4 regions of the Sporolactobacillus sp. KGMB 08714 genome follow, and region 1 is predicted to be linked to each of the others. Evidence: predicted binding sites of a transcription regulator. Region 1 holds the regulator's gene; each other region holds the start of a gene.
The links. Region 1 encodes Rex, which represses fermentation and respiration genes when NADH is low (regulators of the CRP and FNR family bind a similar motif). Its sites were predicted from a motif close to TTGTGAAATATTTCACAA; they were not measured.
Positions count from the first base shown of each region.

Region 2: a site for Rex is predicted at 1,822-1,839, ahead of Q6A92_RS04970 (anion permease). Genes of this name have one in related genera too.
Region 3: a site for Rex is predicted at 3,513-3,530, ahead of fucO (lactaldehyde reductase). Genes of this name have one in related genera too.
Region 4: a site for Rex is predicted at 2,636-2,653, ahead of Q6A92_RS03220 (phosphoketolase family protein). Genes of this name have one in related genera too.

Region 1 is NZ_JAUUBW010000033.1:5,921-10,849, reverse strand. Features, by position in the region: gene groES (co-chaperone GroES) at 1-91, opposite strand, end outside; gene Q6A92_RS14050 (CPBP family intramembrane glutamic endopeptidase) at 692-1,366, shown strand; gene map (type I methionyl aminopeptidase) at 1,406-2,167, opposite strand; gene Q6A92_RS14040 (redox-sensing transcriptional repressor Rex) at 2,285-2,929, opposite strand; gene Q6A92_RS14035 (ABC-F family ATP-binding cassette domain-containing protein) at 3,203-4,929, shown strand, end outside.
Region 2 is NZ_JAUUBW010000009.1:29,437-34,365, reverse strand. Features, by position in the region: gene Q6A92_RS04975 (FAD-dependent oxidoreductase) at 1-148, opposite strand, end outside; gene Q6A92_RS04970 (anion permease) at 276-1,709, opposite strand; gene purB (adenylosuccinate lyase) at 1,971-3,338, opposite strand; gene Q6A92_RS04960 (LacI family DNA-binding transcriptional regulator) at 4,159-4,929, opposite strand, start outside.
Region 3 is NZ_JAUUBW010000007.1:53,539-58,467, reverse strand. Features, by position in the region: gene Q6A92_RS04205 (N-acetylmannosamine-6-phosphate 2-epimerase) at 1-486, opposite strand, end outside; gene Q6A92_RS04200 (hypothetical protein) at 990-1,337, opposite strand; gene aldA (aldehyde dehydrogenase) at 1,793-3,232, opposite strand; gene fucO (lactaldehyde reductase) at 3,546-4,712, shown strand; gene Q6A92_RS04185 (AraC family transcriptional regulator) at 4,802-4,929, opposite strand, start outside.
Region 4 is NZ_JAUUBW010000005.1:28,033-32,961, reverse strand. Features, by position in the region: gene adhE (bifunctional acetaldehyde-CoA/alcohol dehydrogenase) at 1-2,269, opposite strand, end outside; gene Q6A92_RS03220 (phosphoketolase family protein) at 2,700-4,929, shown strand, end outside.

The DNA.
Region 1 (4,929 bases):
TCGCCGAGTCCGGCAGCACGATACCACTTGCAGTTTTTTCTTCTTTTTCTTGTGGTTCGATAACGATGCGATCACCCAATGGCTTTAACATGAAAGAAATACCCTCCTTAAATTGAATGTTAAGTAAAGTACTTTGTTAGCACTCTATTCGTCCGAGTGCTAATCCATTTAATATAATAATCAATTCCATTTTGATTTGCAAGCTTTTCATAAAGAAAACTTGCCGATCGGCCGGCCTTCAGGCAAAGCCGGAAGCTTAGTTGCGATGCCGCGGGCAGCCGGGCGACGGACAGGCCGCGGATGCAGTATCTTTGTCCGCCTGCTTATACCTATGACTTGCTGAAACTTTATACTTATAAAACAGGATGCACAATAGGCCGCGGATCGGCGGCCTGATTTCGGCCCGTTATCCTCTCTCTGTTTCCGAAAGCGGCCTGTTTGAGATAAGAGCCCCGCTCTGCCCGGAACAGGCATGCCGGCCGAAGGCATATATTCCGCCAACGGACGAATATTATGGGGAGATGAACCAACAGGTTCGGTAATATGGAAAAGGAGAGGCACACGCCGCTATGTTAAAATAGGATGTATGAGCGCGGCGGCGCATCAAAAGAATCCTGTTTCTGATCGGAAACCGCGCCGGTTCCCCCCTCAAAGCCCTGATAAAATTTTCGAGAACACGAGGTGTCGTCGCTTGACGAAAAGATACATATCCATTGTCATTATTTATCTGATTTGTTTTCTGTCGCCTTTGATTCCCGGTTTCGCCTGGCTGACCGGATTTTTTCCTAAAGGCCAGGGCTACGGCGTCGTCATGACCGCGATATTTTTTCTGACATTGATTATCGTGCTGTTACTCCTGCTTCCTGAACGTTACATACGAAACGGGGAACGCGCGCCGGCGAGTGTATCTCTTCTATGGGCGGTCGGCGGCGTTTTGGCACTGTTCGCCCTGCAGATTCTGGCATCGCTGATCAATACTTTCATATTCGGCGAACCTTCGCAATCGGCACACACCCAGAGTGTCGTCCAAATCGCACGGATGTCGCCGCTGTTTTTGCTGGCAGTCGCTGTCATCGGTCCGATGCTGGAAGAAATCGTCTTCCGGAAAATCATTTACGGCAGCCTGAAGAAGAAAATGGGCTTCATTCTTGCTGCATCGATCAGCTCGCTTATCTTTGCCTTCGGACATTTGGATTTTCAGCATCTTCTCATTTATTTCGTCATCGGATTCTTTCTCTGCTATGCCTACAAGAAAACGGGGAGGATTGCCGTCAACATGTTTATGCATGCCGCGATGAATGCGACCGTTGTCGCGATCAGCCTGACGCTCTCGTCGCCGTCGTTTATCCAGCTGACAGGTCATTAAAAAAACACGGGATCCGCCGGGGTCCCGCGTTTTTCATTATTATCCTTCATCGTCTTCCAGTGCCGTCAGAATTTCCGGACCGTCCTTCGTGATCGCCAGCGTGTGCTCATACTGAGCGGAAAGCGATCCGTCAATTGTCCGTGCCGTCCAGCCGTTGCTGTCGATTTTTGAACGCCAGTCGCCGATATTGAGCATCGGTTCAATCGTAATCGTCATGCCGTCCCTGAGGCGGAGCCCGCGCCCCTGTTTGCCGTAATGAGCGACCGGCGGATCTTCATGCATCGTCGGCCCGATGCCGTGGCCGACAAACTCGCGTACAACGCTCAGCCCTCTGGACTCGGCATATTCCTGAATGGCGTGGCCGATATCGCCCAGCCGGTTGCCGACGACGGATTGCTTGATCCCCTCATACAGGGCTTCCTTGGTCGTCTTCAGCAAATGCTCCGCTTCATCGGAAATGGTTCCCACTCCGTAACTCCACGCCGAATCAGACAGCGCGCCGTTCAGATTGACCACCATGTCGATCGTCACGATATCGCCGTTTTTCAGCGGCTTTTTATTTGGAAATCCGTGGCAGATCTCGTCATTGACCGAAGCGCATGTGGCAAAGCGGTAACCTTGAAACCCCTTCTCCTCCGGAGTCGCTCCGTGCTTTTCAAGAAAGTCATTGACGAATTCCTCGATTTCCCATGTGGTTATTCCCGGTTTAATCATCGATTTGATTTTCTTGTGCGTCAGCGCAAGCAGCTGGCCGGACTTTTTCATTTCGGCAATTTCTTTTTTTGACTTTAACTGTATCATACGTACGTTCCACCTCTGTATCGTTTCTCCAGGGCCTTTTTATAAAGATCGGCATTTTTGGCAGTCTGTTCCCCCGGAGCATCACGATTGTATTTTACCACTTTATTTATGCCGGAATCATTCGGATTGTTTTTCCTCTATCCCGTGATTCAGAAAATAGATCAAAGCCTGAAGCTCCACTGTCATGTCGACATGCCGTACATACACATCCGGAGGAAGAGAAAGTCTGACGGGAGAAAAATTTAAAAAGCCGCGGATTCCCGATGCCATCGCCTGTTCAGCCGCACCCTGCGCCTGATCCGCCGGAACCGTTAATATGGCCGCAGCAATGTCATGGTTGTCATCGGCTGCCAGATCCCCCATATAATGAATGACTGTACCGCCGATCTGCTGTCCGATTTTCAAAGGATTGATATCATAGGCTTTTACAATCTGCGTATTATTATTTTTTCTAAAGTTATGATTCAGGAGGGCCGTCCCGAGGTGACCGACACCGATCAAGATCACCTTGGACAGTTCGTCCTGATAAAGTGTTTTACCTAAAAAATCAAGCAGGCGCTGAGTATTGTATCCGTATCCCTTTCTCCCCAGCGCCCCGAAATAGGAAAAATCCTTTCGAATCGTTGTTGAATCTACCTGCACGATCTTTCCCAGCTCCGAAGACGAGATCCGTGTTTTTCCGATAGACACGAGATGCTGCAGAGATCGGTAGTAGATCGGCAGCCGCTCGGCCGTTGCCTGCGGCACTCTTTGATTTGACATCGTTTCATAACCCTCCCATGAAATGCCCGGAGGCGCGTCCGCTAATGTTTGATACCTGCCGGGACATCCTTTCTACACTATACATCATTCAGCAATTGATTTGTTTGAATTAGATCGCCGTACTTTTTTCACAGCCCCTGCCTTTCTGCTGCACAGTTGCCGAATAAAACAGGATTAGGCTACAATGAATAATGAATGAGGAACCATACCTGACTAATTGAAAGCATGTGCCGCATTATTTCAGCGTGCCCTGGCTTTTTGAGGTGAACGTAAATGATACTTCTGCAAACAAATAAGATCAGCAAATCTTTTGCTGCTGAACTTATTTTATCGAATATCTCGATTGAGGTGAAGTTTGGAGAACGCGTTGCGCTGGTCGGGCGCAACGGCGCCGGAAAATCGACACTTCTGAAAATCATCGCCGGCGTGATGAGCGCCGACAGCGGTGAGGTGATCATCCCCAAGGACCGAACAATCGGCTACCTGCCGCAGAATGCCACACTGAATTCCAAGAAGGGGATCTATGACGAGCTGCTGACGGTTTTCAGTCCGCTGACCACCATGGAAAAGAAGCTCCGCAAGATGGAAGAGAAAATGGCCGACCCCGGACGCTTCTCAAACAGCCAGGACTACGACCAGCTGCTCGGGACCTATGACGCGCTTCAGGCAGAATATAAATCAAAGGGCGGCTATACCTACCAATCCGAAATCCGCAGTGTGCTGAACGGCCTGAATTTCGGCGGATTTCCGGATGCAACGCCTGTCGGCAATCTTTCCGGCGGCCAGAAAACGCAGCTCGCCCTCGGTAAATTATTATTGATCAAACCCGATCTGCTCATTCTTGACGAACCGACCAACCATCTGGACATTGAAACGCTGACATGGCTCGAAGGATATCTGCAGCGTTATAGCGGAAGCATCCTCGTCGTCTCGCACGACCGTTATTTTCTCGACAAGATAGCTACTAAAGTTTATGAAATCGCCAACCATTCCGCACGAAAATATAGCGGCAATTATTCCCGCTATCTTGAACTGAAAGCGGCCGAATACGAAACCGCGATAAAAAATTACGATAAGCAGCAGAAGGAAATCGCCCGTCTGGAAGATTTTGTACAGAAAAATATTGTACGCGCCTCTACAACCAGACGGGCGCAGAGCAGACGCAAACAGCTGGAAAAAATGGATGTTCTGGAAAAACCGTACGGTGAGGAAAAATCGGCCAGTTTTTCTTTTGACATTGAAAAACAAAGCGGACGCGATGTACTCACCGCCGTCGATTTAGCGGTTGGCTACTCTTCCGGGGCCGCGATGATTTCCGGACTGAACTTTCATATTACGAGAGGCGAACGGGTGGCGCTGGTCGGACCGAACGGCATCGGCAAATCGACCTTGCTGAAATCGATAGCCGGCGGGTCGACGAAGCTGGCCGGCGAAATCAGGCTCGGGAGCCACGTCACCACTGGTTACTATGACCAGGAACAGACGAGGCTGACATCGGGAAAAACGGTGCTCAATGAACTGTGGGACGACTATCCGCAGGAGCCGGAGAACGAGATCCGCAATGTGCTTGGAGGATTTCTTTTTTCCGGCGACGACGTCTCCAAGCTTGTTTCTCAGCTCAGCGGCGGTGAAAAAGCGCAGTTAATGCTGGCTAAGCTGATGATGCGGCACGACAATCTGCTGATTCTCGACGAACCGACCAATCATCTTGACCTTGACAGCAAGGAAGTGCTGGAGGCGGCACTGGCAGATTATTCAGGCACCATCTTATTCGTTTCCCACGACCGCTATTTTATCAACAATATCGCTACCCGCGTCTTCGAACTCTCAAGAGACGGCATCACGGAATATCTGGGCGATTATGATTATTATATCAACAAGAAAGCGGAAAATCTGCAAATCGCCGAGCTGGATGCGCAATCTGCCCCCGTCCGGAAACAGGCCGAGGAACCCGACGCCGGAAAGCAGCACTTTTTAAAGGATAAAGAACAGAAAAAAAA
Region 2 (4,929 bases), on a different contig from region 1:
TCCCACCCTGTGCCGCCCCGGTGTGAGAGCGGGTTGGGAAAATTTTTGAAAGAACAACAACGCTCAAATCATTTCCCTTAGCCGCATTCAGTGCTGCTTGCATGCCAGCACCGCCGGCACCGACGACTACAATATCGTATTGTTTCATTAACTTTTCTGCTCCTTCAGACTCAATATATTCCATCGAACAAATTAACATAAAAGAGCTTCCGTATAAGAAACTCTTTTATGTTTTTCATATTACTGAATGTGTTGAATCATAATCTTTTACTCTATTACCAGAGACCGATAATTTTCCACCATAGGCCGCCAATTATAATCCAAATTATTAAGTGAACAATGGATATAAGAAAACCTATGGACCACCACTTCTTCTGAGTGACATAACCTGCCCCAAATAAGACCGGTGCTGGTCCACCTCCGTAATGAGTAGTGCAATAGAAAACATTACTGAAAAACGCTAAAAGCAGGGCAGCAAGCATTCCGGGTGCTCCTGCGGACAGGGCTACAGCAAGAAAAGCAGAGTACATAGCGCTGATATGCGCAGTTGCACTAGCGAATAGATAATGAGAATAGAAATAAACAAGAGCGAGTACAATCAAGGCTGTTATCCAAGGCAATCCTTTTACGGCCGCAGCCATTATTCTGCTAAACCAGGGAATAAAACCTAACGAACTTAGATATGTCGCCATCATGACTAAGGCTGAGAACCAAATTAAAGTATCCCAGGCTCCCTGTTCTTTCTTTATATCATTCCAGTTTAAACAACCTGATAGCAGCAGAACACTCAGACCGATCAGTCCAGTGGTGGTTGCATCTATTCCTATATTTGTTCCAAAAATCCATAACAATAAAACCAGCACAAATACACCCAACATATACCATTCTTGTTTTTTCAAAGCCCCCATTTCTTTTAATTTCTGATTTGCAAGATCAAATGCTTCAGGCGTTTGTTTTATTTCAGGAGGATATATTTTGTAAATAATCAAAGGAATGATAATTAAAGCGACTAAGCCAGGGAGCAATGCTGCTAAAAACCATCCCATCCATGTTATATTGACATGGATGATACTTTTCGCTAGTGAAACAATTAGAGGATTACCCGCCATTGCCGTTAAAAACATAGCTGAAGTTATTGCACTGCCCTGAAAGGCAACTGTTGTCAAAAAAGAACCCATCTTTCTTTCAGTCCCATCTTCAACCTTGGAACCAAATGTATCGGATAGAGAACGAATAATTGGGAATATTATCCCGCCGGATCTTGCGGTAACACTAGGCATTGCCGGGGCGAGTATAAAATCACTTGCGAGTAAAGAATAAGAAAGTCCCAACGTTTTTTTACCAAATTGGCGCACAAAAACATAAGCAATACGGTTGCCAAGCCCGGTTTTTATAAAGCCTCTTGAAATGAAAAAAGCAGTAACGATCAACCAAATAGTCGGATTGGCAAAACCTGATAAAGCGTCTTCAATAGGCAAGGTCTTCGTTAGTATTGTAGCTGTTATTGCAATGATTGAAACGGCTCCCATCGGAAGTGGCTTAATGATTAATGCGACAATGGTTGCAACGAAAATAGCAAGCAAGTGCCATGCCGTCTCATGTAAGCCATTGGGTGCCGGTATAAACCAAATACCGCATCCAATGACTAATGTAATTAATAACTGGAGGATTTTAACTTCACTTCTTGTGGTATATCCAGCAGAAGACATTGAATGATCCCCTTTCCGAGCGATTATTAAATTACGAATATTTTGACAAATAATAGAATATAATTATTTGTCTGAATGAGCATAAGAACAATCAATGTGTGGTAATATATATTTGTGTATCTATTCTCCACTATGAAGAATAGTAAAATATGGGTTGAGAAAACACTTTTTGCTTATTCATAGAATTAATTGTATTCAATAAGAATTAGCTAATAAAAGTGTTTCCTCAATCATTTTTCTAATTTTGATTTTTAATCAGTGTCAACCTTTATTTTCAGCGTAGGAATGCCACTTTTCGCTTACTCGTTCAACGAATTGGACACATAGACCAATATAATTTTTAGGATGCAGATGCTCTCTCACTTCTTTTTCATTCATTTGAGCCATAATATCCTTGTCTTCAAATGTAACGTCTAGTAATGGTCTCTTTTCTTCAAATGCCTTCATTGAAACTTTATAGACCATTTCATGTGCCACTTGTCGTCCAACGTGTCGCCCAAGAGCAAGCATAAGATTTTCGGATACAATCAAACCTTGAAGTAAATTTAAATTTTTCTCCATATTTTCTTTGTGTATAATTAGTCTTTCTAAAATATTTTGCATTTGCTGTATTTCACCACTGGTCAGTATACAAATTTCCGGAATATATGCCCATTCTGTTGTCCAAAAGGTCATGTCTCTCTCGTGTTCTTGAATCATTCCATCAAAGCCTAGTGATGCATTTCTTTGAACAAGCCTAGTCAGGCCGACTACATATTCGCATATCATCGGATTTCTCTTGTGTGGCATTGTGCTGCTGCCCACTTGGCCCATTTTAAATCCTTCTTCTATTTCACCTATTTCAGATCTTTGCAAATTTATTATCTCATTTGCTATTTTTCCGACAGTCCCGGATATCATTGCAATAATGCTGGAAAATTCCGCAAAACCGTCTCTTTGTACATGCCATGTAATGGTTGGTTGGTCAAGTCCTAAATTTTCACAGTAAAGTTTTTGCACATCCAGTCCATGTTCCCCTATTGAAGCAAGCGTACCTGCTGCACCGCTGAATGATCCAACCAGATAACGTTTTTCCCCTTCTTTTAGTCTCTCAATATGCTTACCAATCTCATCTGCCCAAACCGCGATTTTATAACCTAAGGTTACAGGTAAGGCATGTTGCCCATGTGTTCTTCCAGGCATAATCGTTTCTTTATGTTCCTGAGAAAGTCTGAGTAGCGTTCTTAAAAATTTATATAATTGGTTCAAAAGAATTTGCTGTGCTTCTTTCATTTGAAGAACGACTGCACTATCCATAATATCCTGAGTCGTCGCGCCCCAATGAATATATCCTCCCGCTTCACCGCCAACTACTTTTGTAAATTCTCTAATTTGAGTGATTAATGGATGAGTCGTATCAACAATACCTTCACGAATTGTCTTCATTTCCAAATTTCTATAATCAGCTTTTTTGGCAATCTCTTCTGCCGCAGCTTTTGGAATAACACCAATATCTCCTTCAGCTTTTCCCAACGCTACCCAACAATCCAACCATTTTTGTAAGAGTGATTCATCGGAAAATACTTTTCTCATTTCTTCCGATACATAAATACCCCTGTACAATTCTGAGTCAATAACATTTGAAGCCATTTAAACCCCTCCAGTAAATCGTTTGTTTAATCATATAGCTTAAATATAACGCAAACGTTTGCTTATTTATTGTATATTTAAATCGCTTTCGTTGCAATAATACTCTATATTTATTTTTTGAATTATTTATGAAAAAATTTATGTGGCACAAGGCTAACAAGATTTGTACCTAAATAGAAACGAAATTAATAACTGTCTATATCTTATAAGGCAAACGTTTTACTTTATCGTTCTCAAGCATTATAAGTTTACAAAGGCCTATTTAGTAGAAATGCAAAAATTCGGAAATTTATACACATATATTTTTAGGCATCTTGATTTGTCAAACTAAATGTACACCTAGCCAAAAAAGCCTAAAATGGAGTTTTTCAGCCCAAACATTTGTGATCGTCGATTCATCGACGAGACACATGACATCTGAATCAGTAAACTGCTTTAAGTCTTGACCTTAAGGGAAATATTCTCGCAAAAGTCCATTGATGTTTTCACTACTTCCGCTTTGCCACGGTGACGCAATTTGTGTGCAAAGCCGAGCTGCTAGCTCTCTTCATCCAAACGATGTTACTCAATCCCTCGATAAATGGTCGCATAGCTGATCTGCCACCTGCTATGATCCGATTTTAAACGCGCATCAAGATGGATCAATAGCTGGTGACGGTGACACCGTTCTCGACTTAGCGAACCCTACTTCAGCTCTCGCAGGTGAGTACTTTCCGGTTCCAGGTGTTGCACTTAAAGTACAAATTCAAAATCAAAAAATATATTTTTACGATTTGGAAAACACATTAAATCTTTCAACATGCAAATAATCATTTGATTCCTATATTTTAGCTACGCTTTCCCGAGAAATAATAGAGCCCCCAGGAACAATAATTCCCTTTCCAGTATCCTTTTTTCTTAACATTGCTATTAATTTTCCAATTGCTTGGTCTCCCATTTCTTCTAGAGGCATTTTAACTGTAGTCAAAGGAGGATTCAATGTATCTGCAAAAAAAACATCATGATATCCAACTAAAGATATATCCTTTGGAATGGACAAACCCGACTCACGTATAGCTTTCATAGCTCCTAATGATATTAAAATACTTGCTGCAAAGACGGCTGTCGGACGCTGAGATAGCAGTAAAAGTTTTTTCATAGCGGCGTAGCCGCCTTCTATAGAATAGTCACTCTCTTGAACATATTCAGAGTTAAATTCAATGTTACATTCCTTTATAGCCTTTCTATATCCTTGGAGCCGTTCTATACCTGTGGTAGTATATAATGGTCCAGATATATGTGCTATTCGTTTATGACCGTATTCCGCTAAATATTTGACGCCCAACATTGCTCCATATAAATCGTCTACTATTACAAAATTGTTCATGTTAGGGACTTTACGATTAATGAGTACTAATGGTATTTTTTTATTAACTAGGTCTAGAATATATGAATCCTCTAAACATGAATTTGAGATCAACAGACCATCATATGACTTGTCGATAAAAGAAGAAATGGTTTTTGACTGATTCTGTCCGGGACCGCAAACAAGAAGATTATAGCCCTCCTTTGATGCACGTATTTCTGCACCATGAATAATACTCGCGATAAC
Region 3 (4,929 bases), on a different contig from region 1:
TGTATTTTCGGTATATCCGGAGAGAGTGGTTGAAACGATATCCGCGCCGCAGTTCTCTGCATACCGTCCGCTTTCCAGATTGTCGCAGTCCGCCATAACCGGCACATCCGGAAATTTTGTGTGAATGTTCAAGATAATTTCTTGCAGATCCTGATGATCGGGACGGGGCCTTTTTGTCCCGTCTAATGCGACGATATCGGCACCCGACTCTATAATGGCCTTTGCGCTCTCAAAGGTGGGTGTGATATAGACTTCATATCCTTGATGCCATTGTTTATAGATCCCGATTATCGGTAAATGGACGGCCTGCTTGATTGCCCTTATGTTCTGCGGCTCCGTTGCCCGAATGCCGACTGCTCCTCCCTGTTTCGCAGCTGCCGCAAAGGCAACCATTATATCGGTTCCATACATCGGCGACCCCTTTTGCGCCTGGCACGAAACAATCAGACCGCCTTTAATTGATTCTAATAGTTGATCCTTATCCATCATACGTTCCCTCCTAAACAGTGATTAATACCTGTCCTAATTTCACTCATTTTCCGCGCCGGGCCGATTGTGTAACAGGCAATCATTCATTAGCCGGATAACCGCTTTTGCTTCTGAACCGGGTCCATCGGCGGCCGGCTCGGGAAGAGTTGATCCATCAGATCCCGGATTACATTTTCCCATCCTCGTTCCCCTACTAGTAGACCTTTTGTAATAACATTATAAGGCTTTCAACTTAATTTCCATTCAACTGTATAACGGCAATGATACATACTGAGATCATCTCTTTTATACACATTATTTCCGGATTATTCTACTGGCCGATTGAATTAACTGATAGTGCCTCTGTGACCATCATATCAACAATTGTAAAACTCGGGGGAAAATTTAGTGATTAATTTTTCATTTTGCAATCATGCCGATATCGAATTTGGATTTTCGGGAATCCAGAGTTCTAAACAATATGAAATGCCAGAAATCCGCAAGATCCCCTTTTCGGATTATTAATATGAGTATCTCTTTAGCTCATTTTCCTGCTGTACCGTCAATTGATGATCGACTCTTTCTGAGACCGTCATCTCTCGAAAGAAGAAGAGCGTTTCCGCAATCAATAAACTTCCGCAACGGTCATTGGATGCCATGGTTGATAAAACGAAGGTAACGATCGAAAAACTCCTTGCGACGACCGATAAAACTGTGCCTAATAGACCGAAAAACTTCTGGCGACGACCGAAAAACTGCCTGTGCCGATCGAAACCGAGTCCGAGTTGACCGAAAAAGCGGCTGTGCCGACCGAACCCCTCGTCCCAGACCGATAAGCGGCTGCGGCCGACCGAAAAGGGATAGCTCACGACCGAAAAACTGCCTGTGCCGACCGAAACCGAGCCCAAGTTGACCGAAAAAGCGGCTGGGAAGACCGAACCCCTCGTCCCAGACCGATAAGCGGCCGCAGCCGACCGAAAAGGGATAGCTCACGACCGAAAAACTGCCTGTGCCGACCGAAACCGAGCCCAAGTTGACCGAAAAAGCGGCTGGGAAGACCGAAACCATCGTTCCAGACCGATAAGCGGCCGCAGCCGACCGAAAAGGGGTAGCTCACGACCGAAAAACTCCTAGCGACGACCGATAAACTGCGCCTAACGACCGAAAAACTCCTAGCGACGACCGAAAAACTCCTTGCAACGATCGATGACCCGGGCGGCCGATCAACTTATGTGTGAAAGAGAGAGGCGCAAAAAAAGCGCTGCTTCGTGAATAATGGAAGCAGCGTTTCTCATGATGCCATATTGCCTGTATAGTAAGTTGCTTATTTCGACGTTTCAAGGTAAACAACGTGTGTCTGCAGGTATTCTTCAAGTCCGTGTTTTCCGTCGGCTCCGCCGATACCGGATTTTTTCCACCCGGCGTGGAAGCCCTGCATGGCTTCGAAGTTTTCACGGTTAATATAGGTTTCGCCGAAATGGAGGCGGCGGACGGCGATGAAGGCGTTCTCCAGATCTTTTGTATAGATAGAAGAGGTCAGTCCGAAATCGGAGTCGTTTGCGAGTTCGATCGCTTCGTCAAGTGTTGAGAATTCGGCAACCGGAATGACCGGTCCGAATGTCTCTTCGCACATAATATCCATCTGATTGGTGACGTCGGTCAGGACGGTCGGTTCGAAGAAGTAGCCCCTGTCGAAGGCTCGTTTGCCGCCGGCAGCTAGCGTTGCGCCCTGTTTCACGGCACGGTCTACTTTATCGGTAACGCTTTCCAGAGCGTTCTTCTCAATCAGCGGTCCCATGTCCAGGTCGGCGTTCTCAGACGGATTGCCGTATTTGACCGCCTGCATGGCGGCGACGAGCTTTTCAGTAAAGACTTCCTTGATGTCGCTGTGGACATAAACACGTTCCGCGCAGTTGCACACCTGTCCGGTATTGATGACACGCGAAGCAACAATTGCTTTGACGGCGAGATCGAGGTCGGCGTCGTTCATCACGATGGCCGGCGCTTTTCCTCCCAGTTCCAGCGATACTTTTGTAACGTTCCTGGCTGCGGCCTCCATGATCTTCTGGCCGGCGGGGACGCTTCCGGTCAGGCTGACAATGCCGACCTTGCTGTTTTCTGCCAGTGCCCGGCCGACAACAGAGCCTCTGCCGGGAACCATATTGAATACGCCCTTCGGAAGGCCGGTCTCTTCAACAATCTGCGAAAAAACATAGGCATTCTCCGGTGTCTGCTGACTCGGTTTAATGACAATTGTATTGCCGGTGACCAGTGCCGGACCAGCCTTGCGCGCTATCAGAAAGAACGGGAAATTCCATGGGAGGATACCGGCTGCCACGCCGATCGGCTTTTTGAATAAAAAAATATTTTCGTTAGGCCGGTCGCTCTGGATAATTTCACCTTCATAGCGGCGCGCCCATTCCGCTGTATAGTCCAGATAGTCGGCGGTAAAAAGGACTTCTGTCTTTGCCAGGCCGCGCGTTTTTCCGCCTTCCCTGATCACGATATCGGTCAGCTCCGCCTCCCTTTTTCGAATACCGCCGGCGATCTTGTGCAGATAGTCGCCGCGTGCGACCGCCGGTGTCCTTTCCCATGATTTCTGCGCTTCATAAGCGGCGTCGACAGCCAGGTCTGCATCGGCGGCGCTGCTGTCGGGAATCCTTGAAATGACTTCTTCGGTTGAGGGATTGACAACATCGATCCATCTTTCAGCCTGAGATGCAACGAACGCTCCATTAATAAACGGCAGTATTTTTGTAACCATTTTTCTCCTCCTCAATATCCGGGATTTTTTCGACGGCGGTACAGTTGTTCCCGCTTGGATCAAACAATGGACAAAGAGAGATTTACATTTTGTAACGTAACATAATTTACAAATCAAAACAAACAAAACAACTTTAAAAATGAATTTTTATTGCATAATCATGAAATATATTGATTTTTTCTAAAAAACAGGGCAATATAATTGTTGAATGATAATTAATTAGGTTTCTTTATGTTGCATTCCCGGAAATCTCTGTTTACCATCAGATGATTTTATTGTTTTGTGAAAAAAATAACAAGGTGGAGGGATCAGTATGGCTGTCAGCCGAATCATTCTCAATGAGACGTCCTATTTTGGAAGCGGCGCTGTCACAAAAATCATTGATGAGGTGAAAAAGCGCGAGTTCAAAAAGGCTCTTGTCGTAACGGACAGAGATTTGATCAAATATAATGTTGCAACAAAAGTGACCGATCTGCTGGATAGAAACGGATTTGTCTACGACATTTTCGATCAGACGATTCCTAATCCAACACTGGAAGTTGTCCGCGACGGACTGGCTGCGTTTAAAAAAGGGGGAGCCGATTATATCCTGGCTATCGGCGGCGGATCATCGATTGATACGGCGAAAGCGATTGGGATTATTGCCGCCAATCCTGAGCATGAAGATATTGTCAGCCTTGAAGGCGAACCGGGGACGCGCCATCCGAGCGTGCCGATTTTCGCCGTGCCGACGACGTCCGGCACGGCCGCAGAAGTGACCATCAATTACGTTATCACCGACAAAGCGCATCACCGCAAATTTGTCTGCGTCGATCCCCATGATATTCCGGTGGCCGCTTTTGTCGACAGCGATCTGATGATGGGTATGCCGAAATCGTTATGTGCGGCAACGGGCATGGATGCGCTGACGCATGCGATCGAGGGTTATATTACGAAAGGCGCCTGGGAAATGACGGATATGATGCATCTGAAGGCGATCGAAATTGTCGGACGCTCACTAAGGGACTCTGTGGCAGGAGATTCCAAGGCGAGGGAAGCCATGGCCCTTGGGCAGTATATTGCCGGTATGGGCTTCTCAAACGTCGGATTGGGGCTCGTACACGGGATGGCCCACCCGCTCAGCGCCTGGTATAATGTTCCGCACGGCGTCGCCTGTGCTGCGCTGCTCCCGACGATCATGGACTATAACAAGGATTATACCGGAGAAAAGTATCGGTCGATTGCGGCGGCCATGGGTGTGGCAGGTGCCGGCGATATGCCGCTGGAAGAGGCACGGGATCAGGCGGTCGCTGTCGTCCGCCGGCTTGGCAAAGATGTCGGCATTCCGCAGAACATCCGGGAGCTCGGAGTTAAGGAAGAAGACATTCCGGCAATTGCCAAGGATGCACTCATGGACGTCTGCACAGGCGGCAATCCGAGAGATACGACCATAGAGGACATCATCAATCTGTACCGGTCGTTGACCGCCGTTCACGATTGACGGGCATACCGGATGTAAAAAAGATCAGGCGGGAGTTTCCCGGCCTGATCCTTTTTTATGTGGATCTCTCCGCGGCAAAGGGAGAGGGTTTATGTGGGCAGCTGCTGATTCTTTTTTTCTTCGCCGGGCAGGCAGCCGAATTCTGCTTTGAACACTTTGTAAAAGTAAGTTTTATTTGAAAAGCCGGATTCCTGGGCAACGTCGCTGATCGGCAGGT
Region 4 (4,929 bases), on a different contig from region 1:
GCGGGAGTCCAAATTCGCCGCCCAGTTTGTGCGCAATCGAATGGTTAATTCCCAAGAAGGCATTGGCAAAAGCCATCCCGGCAATGGTGGACGCATTATGCATCTTTTCACGGGCCGTCAGATCGCCGGCATAGGAAGCACGCAGATTATCAAAGACCAGTTTAATGGCCTGCAGCGACCAGCCGCGGGTGTAGTCCGAAGCATAAACGGAAACATAGGCTTCGACCGCGTGGGTCATGACGTCCAGCCCCGTCCAGGCAACCGTCCGCTTTGGCAGTGTTTCGACAAACTGCGAATCCACGATCGCGATATCCGGCTGAAGCGCATAATCGGTAATCGGGTACTTGACATGTGTTTTGGAATCCGTAATAACGGCGTACGGTGTGACTTCCGAACCGGTTCCCGACGTGGTCGGGATCCCTATATAGGTTACCTTTTTAAGCGCGGGCACCTTGTAAGTCCGCTTCCGGATGTCCATAAATTTCTGTTTTGCGCCGAGAAACGAGGCATCCGGCTGTTCATAAAAGAGCCACATGCCCTTTGCGGCATCCATAGCGGAACCGCCGCCTAATGCAATAATCGTATCCGGCTGAAACTTCTTCATGATCTCAACGCCGCGATATACGGTATCCGTTGAAGGATCGGGCTCGACCTGGGAGAAAATTTCAATGTCCACTTCTTCGCGCCGTTGATTGAGCATATTGACCACCCGGTCGGCATATCCGAATTGCACCATCCCCGGATCACAGACCAGAAAGACGCGTTTGAGGCCGGGCACCTGTTTTAAATAGCGCAGTGAATTTCTTTCAAAATAAACCTTCGGGGGCAATTTCACCCACTGCATATTATTCCGCCGCTTGGCGACGGTTTTTATATTCAGAAGATCGAAATCCGAAACATTATGCGAAATCGAGTTTTTCCCGTAGGAACCGGTGCCCAACGTCAGCGACGGGATCATATTATTATAGATATTTCCGAGTCCGCCCAGTGCAGAGGGAGTATTGACCAAAATACGGCACGCTTTCATTTTCAAACCGAATTGCTGGATCAGGGCCTCGTCTTTTGTATGAATGGCTGCCGTGTGGCCCGCACCGCCGAAATCGAGCAGCTGTCCGGCAATTTTAAACGCTTCCTGATGGCCGCCCGCTTTATACATGGAAAGTACCGGAGAAAGTTTTTCACGCGACAGCGGAAAATCCGGTCCGACACCGTCAATCTCCGCAATCAGAACTTTCGTCTCTTTCGGGACATCGATACCGGCCAGCTGCGCGATCTGATAGGCCGATCTGCCGGCAATCGGCCCTCTGACGCTGCCGCGCTTCGGATCCATCATCGCGTCTCCTAAAGCCGCATTGTCCTTTTTATCGATAATCACGCTTCCTAATCGTTTAAATTCGGCCTTTACCGCTTCATAAATGTCTTCGTCAATGATCACGCTGTTTTCCGCGGCGCAGATCATGCCGTTATCGAACGTTTTCGAGAGCGTAATATCATTCACCGCCTGTTTAATATCCGCCGTTTTTTCAATATAGGCCGGCCCGTTCCCCGGGCCGACGCCCAGGGCCGGCTTTCCGGTCGAGTAGGCAGCCTGGACCATCCCCGGGCCGCCCGTCGCGAGCACCGTTGCGACGCCCGGGTGATTCATTAAGGCTCCCGTTGCTTCGATGCTTGGTTTCTCAATCCATTGAATGCAGCCTTCCGGCGCTCCCGCCTTAACGGCTGCCCGCGCAATAATTCTTGCCGCTTCAGCACACGACTTCTGTGCCTGCGGATGAAAGCCGAATATGATCGTATTCCGTGTTTTCAAAGCAATCAGCGATTTGAAAACAACCGTCGACGTCGGATTGGTTACCGGCGTCACGCCCGCAATGACGCCGACAGGCTCCGCAATCTTTATTATCTGCTCCTCATCATTGTCCTCAATAATGCCGACCGTTTTATCATGCCGTATCTTGTTCCAGATGTACTCACTGGCATAGATATTTTTAACCGCTTTATCTTCGACAACGCCGCGGCCGGTTTCTTCAACGGCCATTTTTGCCAGTTTCATATGATTATCCAGCGCGGCAATCGCCATCGCTTCGCAAATCTTATCCACTTTCTCCTGGTCAAAATCCGCCAGAACAGCTAGAGCTTTCTGAGATTTTCTAACTAAATCATCAATGACCCCTTTAATTGACGAAAGATTGTCTTCTTTGCCGCTCTGAGACGGTGCAGCCGGTTTCAGCACCGGAGTCTGCCTGTCATTTTGATTCACGGTTTTTAACATCAGTCCCGCTCCTTTTCTTGTGAATTATTTCACAATAATGTCTGCAGTCGGGCGCCATTAGTTAAAACAGACCGCCTATGGACGACAGGAACTATTGGAAACGCTTCTCTTGACACCTTCATCATATGAATTTGAACAGCCAATGTCAATATATTTTTATAAAATAGTTTTACTAAAAAAATTTAACAATTTATTTTGCCATACACATTTACTTATTCTGCATTGTGTGTTATATTCAACGCGTAAACCGTTGGCAATAGGGCGTTGGAAGGCAGAGGTGTTCGGCTGCCGGAATAACATGAAAGTTGCATGGCCTCATGGCTGTCTCTCTGTTGCCTTTATTTTACTCATTTTTTTAAAAGATTCATGTGAAATATTTCACAAATTATTGACACTTTAAAAATTTGGATATCTGAAAGGAGCAGTTGCAATGACTCAATCGATTCAAACGACGGACAGGATCATTGACTATTCTTCAGCGGAATACTTGAATAAAGTGGATAAATACTGGCGTGCAGCCAATTATCTTTCCGTCGGCCAGCTCTACCTGAAAGACAATCCGCTTCTTGAACGCGCGCTCAAACCTGAAGATGTCAAGATCCATCCCATCGGGCACTGGGGCACTATTTCGGGACAGAACTTCATCTACGCTCACCTGAACCGGATCATCAATAAATATGACTTAAACATGTTTTACATTGAAGGCCCGGGCCACGGCGGCCAGGTCATGGTCTCTAATGCTTATCTTGACGGAAGCTACAGCGAGATTTATCCGGCCGTGTCCCAGGACAAAGAGGGCATGAAGCTCCTGTTCAAACAGTTTTCCTGGCCGGGCGGAGTGGCCTCGCACGCTGCCCCGGAAACTCCCGGATCGATTCATGAAGGCGGCGAATTAGGTTATTCGCTCTCACACGGCGTCGGTGCGATTTTCGATAATCCGGAGGTGATCGCTGCCGTTGTGATCGGTGACGGCGAGGCGGAAACCGGTCCGCTCGCAACCGCCTGGCAATCGATTAAATTTATCAACCCTGTAAATGACGGCGCCGTCCTGCCGATTCTCTATGTGAACGGCTATAAATTAAGCAATCCGACTTTATTGTCGCGCACTTCCGACGAAGACCTGACGGAGTACTTCGAGGGAATCGGCTGGAAACCCTATTTCGTTGAAGGCGAGGAACCGAAGGCGATGCACACCGCCATGGCGGAAACAATGGATCAGGCAATCACAGATATTCAAACGATTCAAAGAAAAGCCCGGGCCGACAATCGGCCGACGCTGGCAAAATGGCCGATGATCGTTTTCCGCTGCCCGAAAGGCTGGACGGGGCCCAAAATGTGGGAAGGCAAACCGGTAGAGAATTCCTTCCGTTCCCATCAGATTCCGATTCCCGTCGACCGCAGCCATATGGAACATGCCGATCCGCTCGTGCACTGGATGAAATCCTATAAACCGGAAGAACTATTTGACAAAAGCGGAAAATTATTTGCCGGCATTGCCGAAACCATCCCTCAAGGCACTCGGCGGATGTCGATGAATCCGATCACCAATGGCGGCATCCATCCCAAAGATCTATGCCTGCCCGACTACCGAAAATATGCGATTAAAGTGGTTCAGCCCGGGAAAAAAGAAGCCCAGGATATGCAGGTCCTCAGTGCATTCGTCCGTGACATTATTTCGATGAATCCCGACAACTTCCGGGTATTCGGCCCCGATGAAACCCTGTCCAACCGCCTGAAATCGGTATTTGAAGTGACCAGCCGCCAGTGGATGTGCCCGGTATTTGAACCGAGAGATGAATTCGAGGCCCCAAGCGGGCGTGTCCTCGATGCTCAGCTGTCCGAACATCAGGCTGAAGGCTGGCTTGAAGCCTATACCCTAACCGGCCGGCACGGATTTTTTGCCAGCTATGAATCCTTCCTCAGGGTCGTTGATTCGATGCTGACACAGCATTTTAAATGGCTGCGCAAAGCGAGCGAACTCTCCTGGCGAAGACCTTATCCTTCGTTGAACCTCATCGCTTCGTCAACGGTGTTTCAGCAGGACCACAACGGCTACTCCCATCAGGATCCCGGACTGCTGACCCATCTGGCAGAAAAAAAGCATCATTACATCGGCGAGTATCTGCCGGCCGATGCGAACACGCTGCTCGCCGTCTTCAATAAGATTCTAAAATCGCACAATAAGATCAACCTGGTTATTGCTTCAAAGCACCCGCGTCCGCAGTGGTTCACGGCCGAAGAAGCGGAGCTCCTGGTCAGCAACGGTCTCGCCATAATCGACTGGGCCAGTACGGATAACGGAGCGGAACCTGATGCGGTCATTGCCTGCGCCGGTACGGAACCGACGATGGAAAGCCTGGCAGCCGTTCAGCTTCTGCATCAATCATTCCCGGATATGAAAATCCGCTTTGTGAACGTCGTGGACATCATGCGGCTGGAAAGCCATAAAAGCGATTCCAGCGACTACACCGGCCTTTCCGATGAAGCCTTCGATTATTACTTTACAAAAGACAGACCCGTCCTCTTTGCCTTCCACGGTTATGCGGATCTGATTCAGAATCTCACCTTCAACCGTCACAATAAAAATTTCTACATTCACGGCTATCGAGAAGAAGGAGACATTACGACTCCCTTTGACATGCGCGTTCTCAATCATCTGG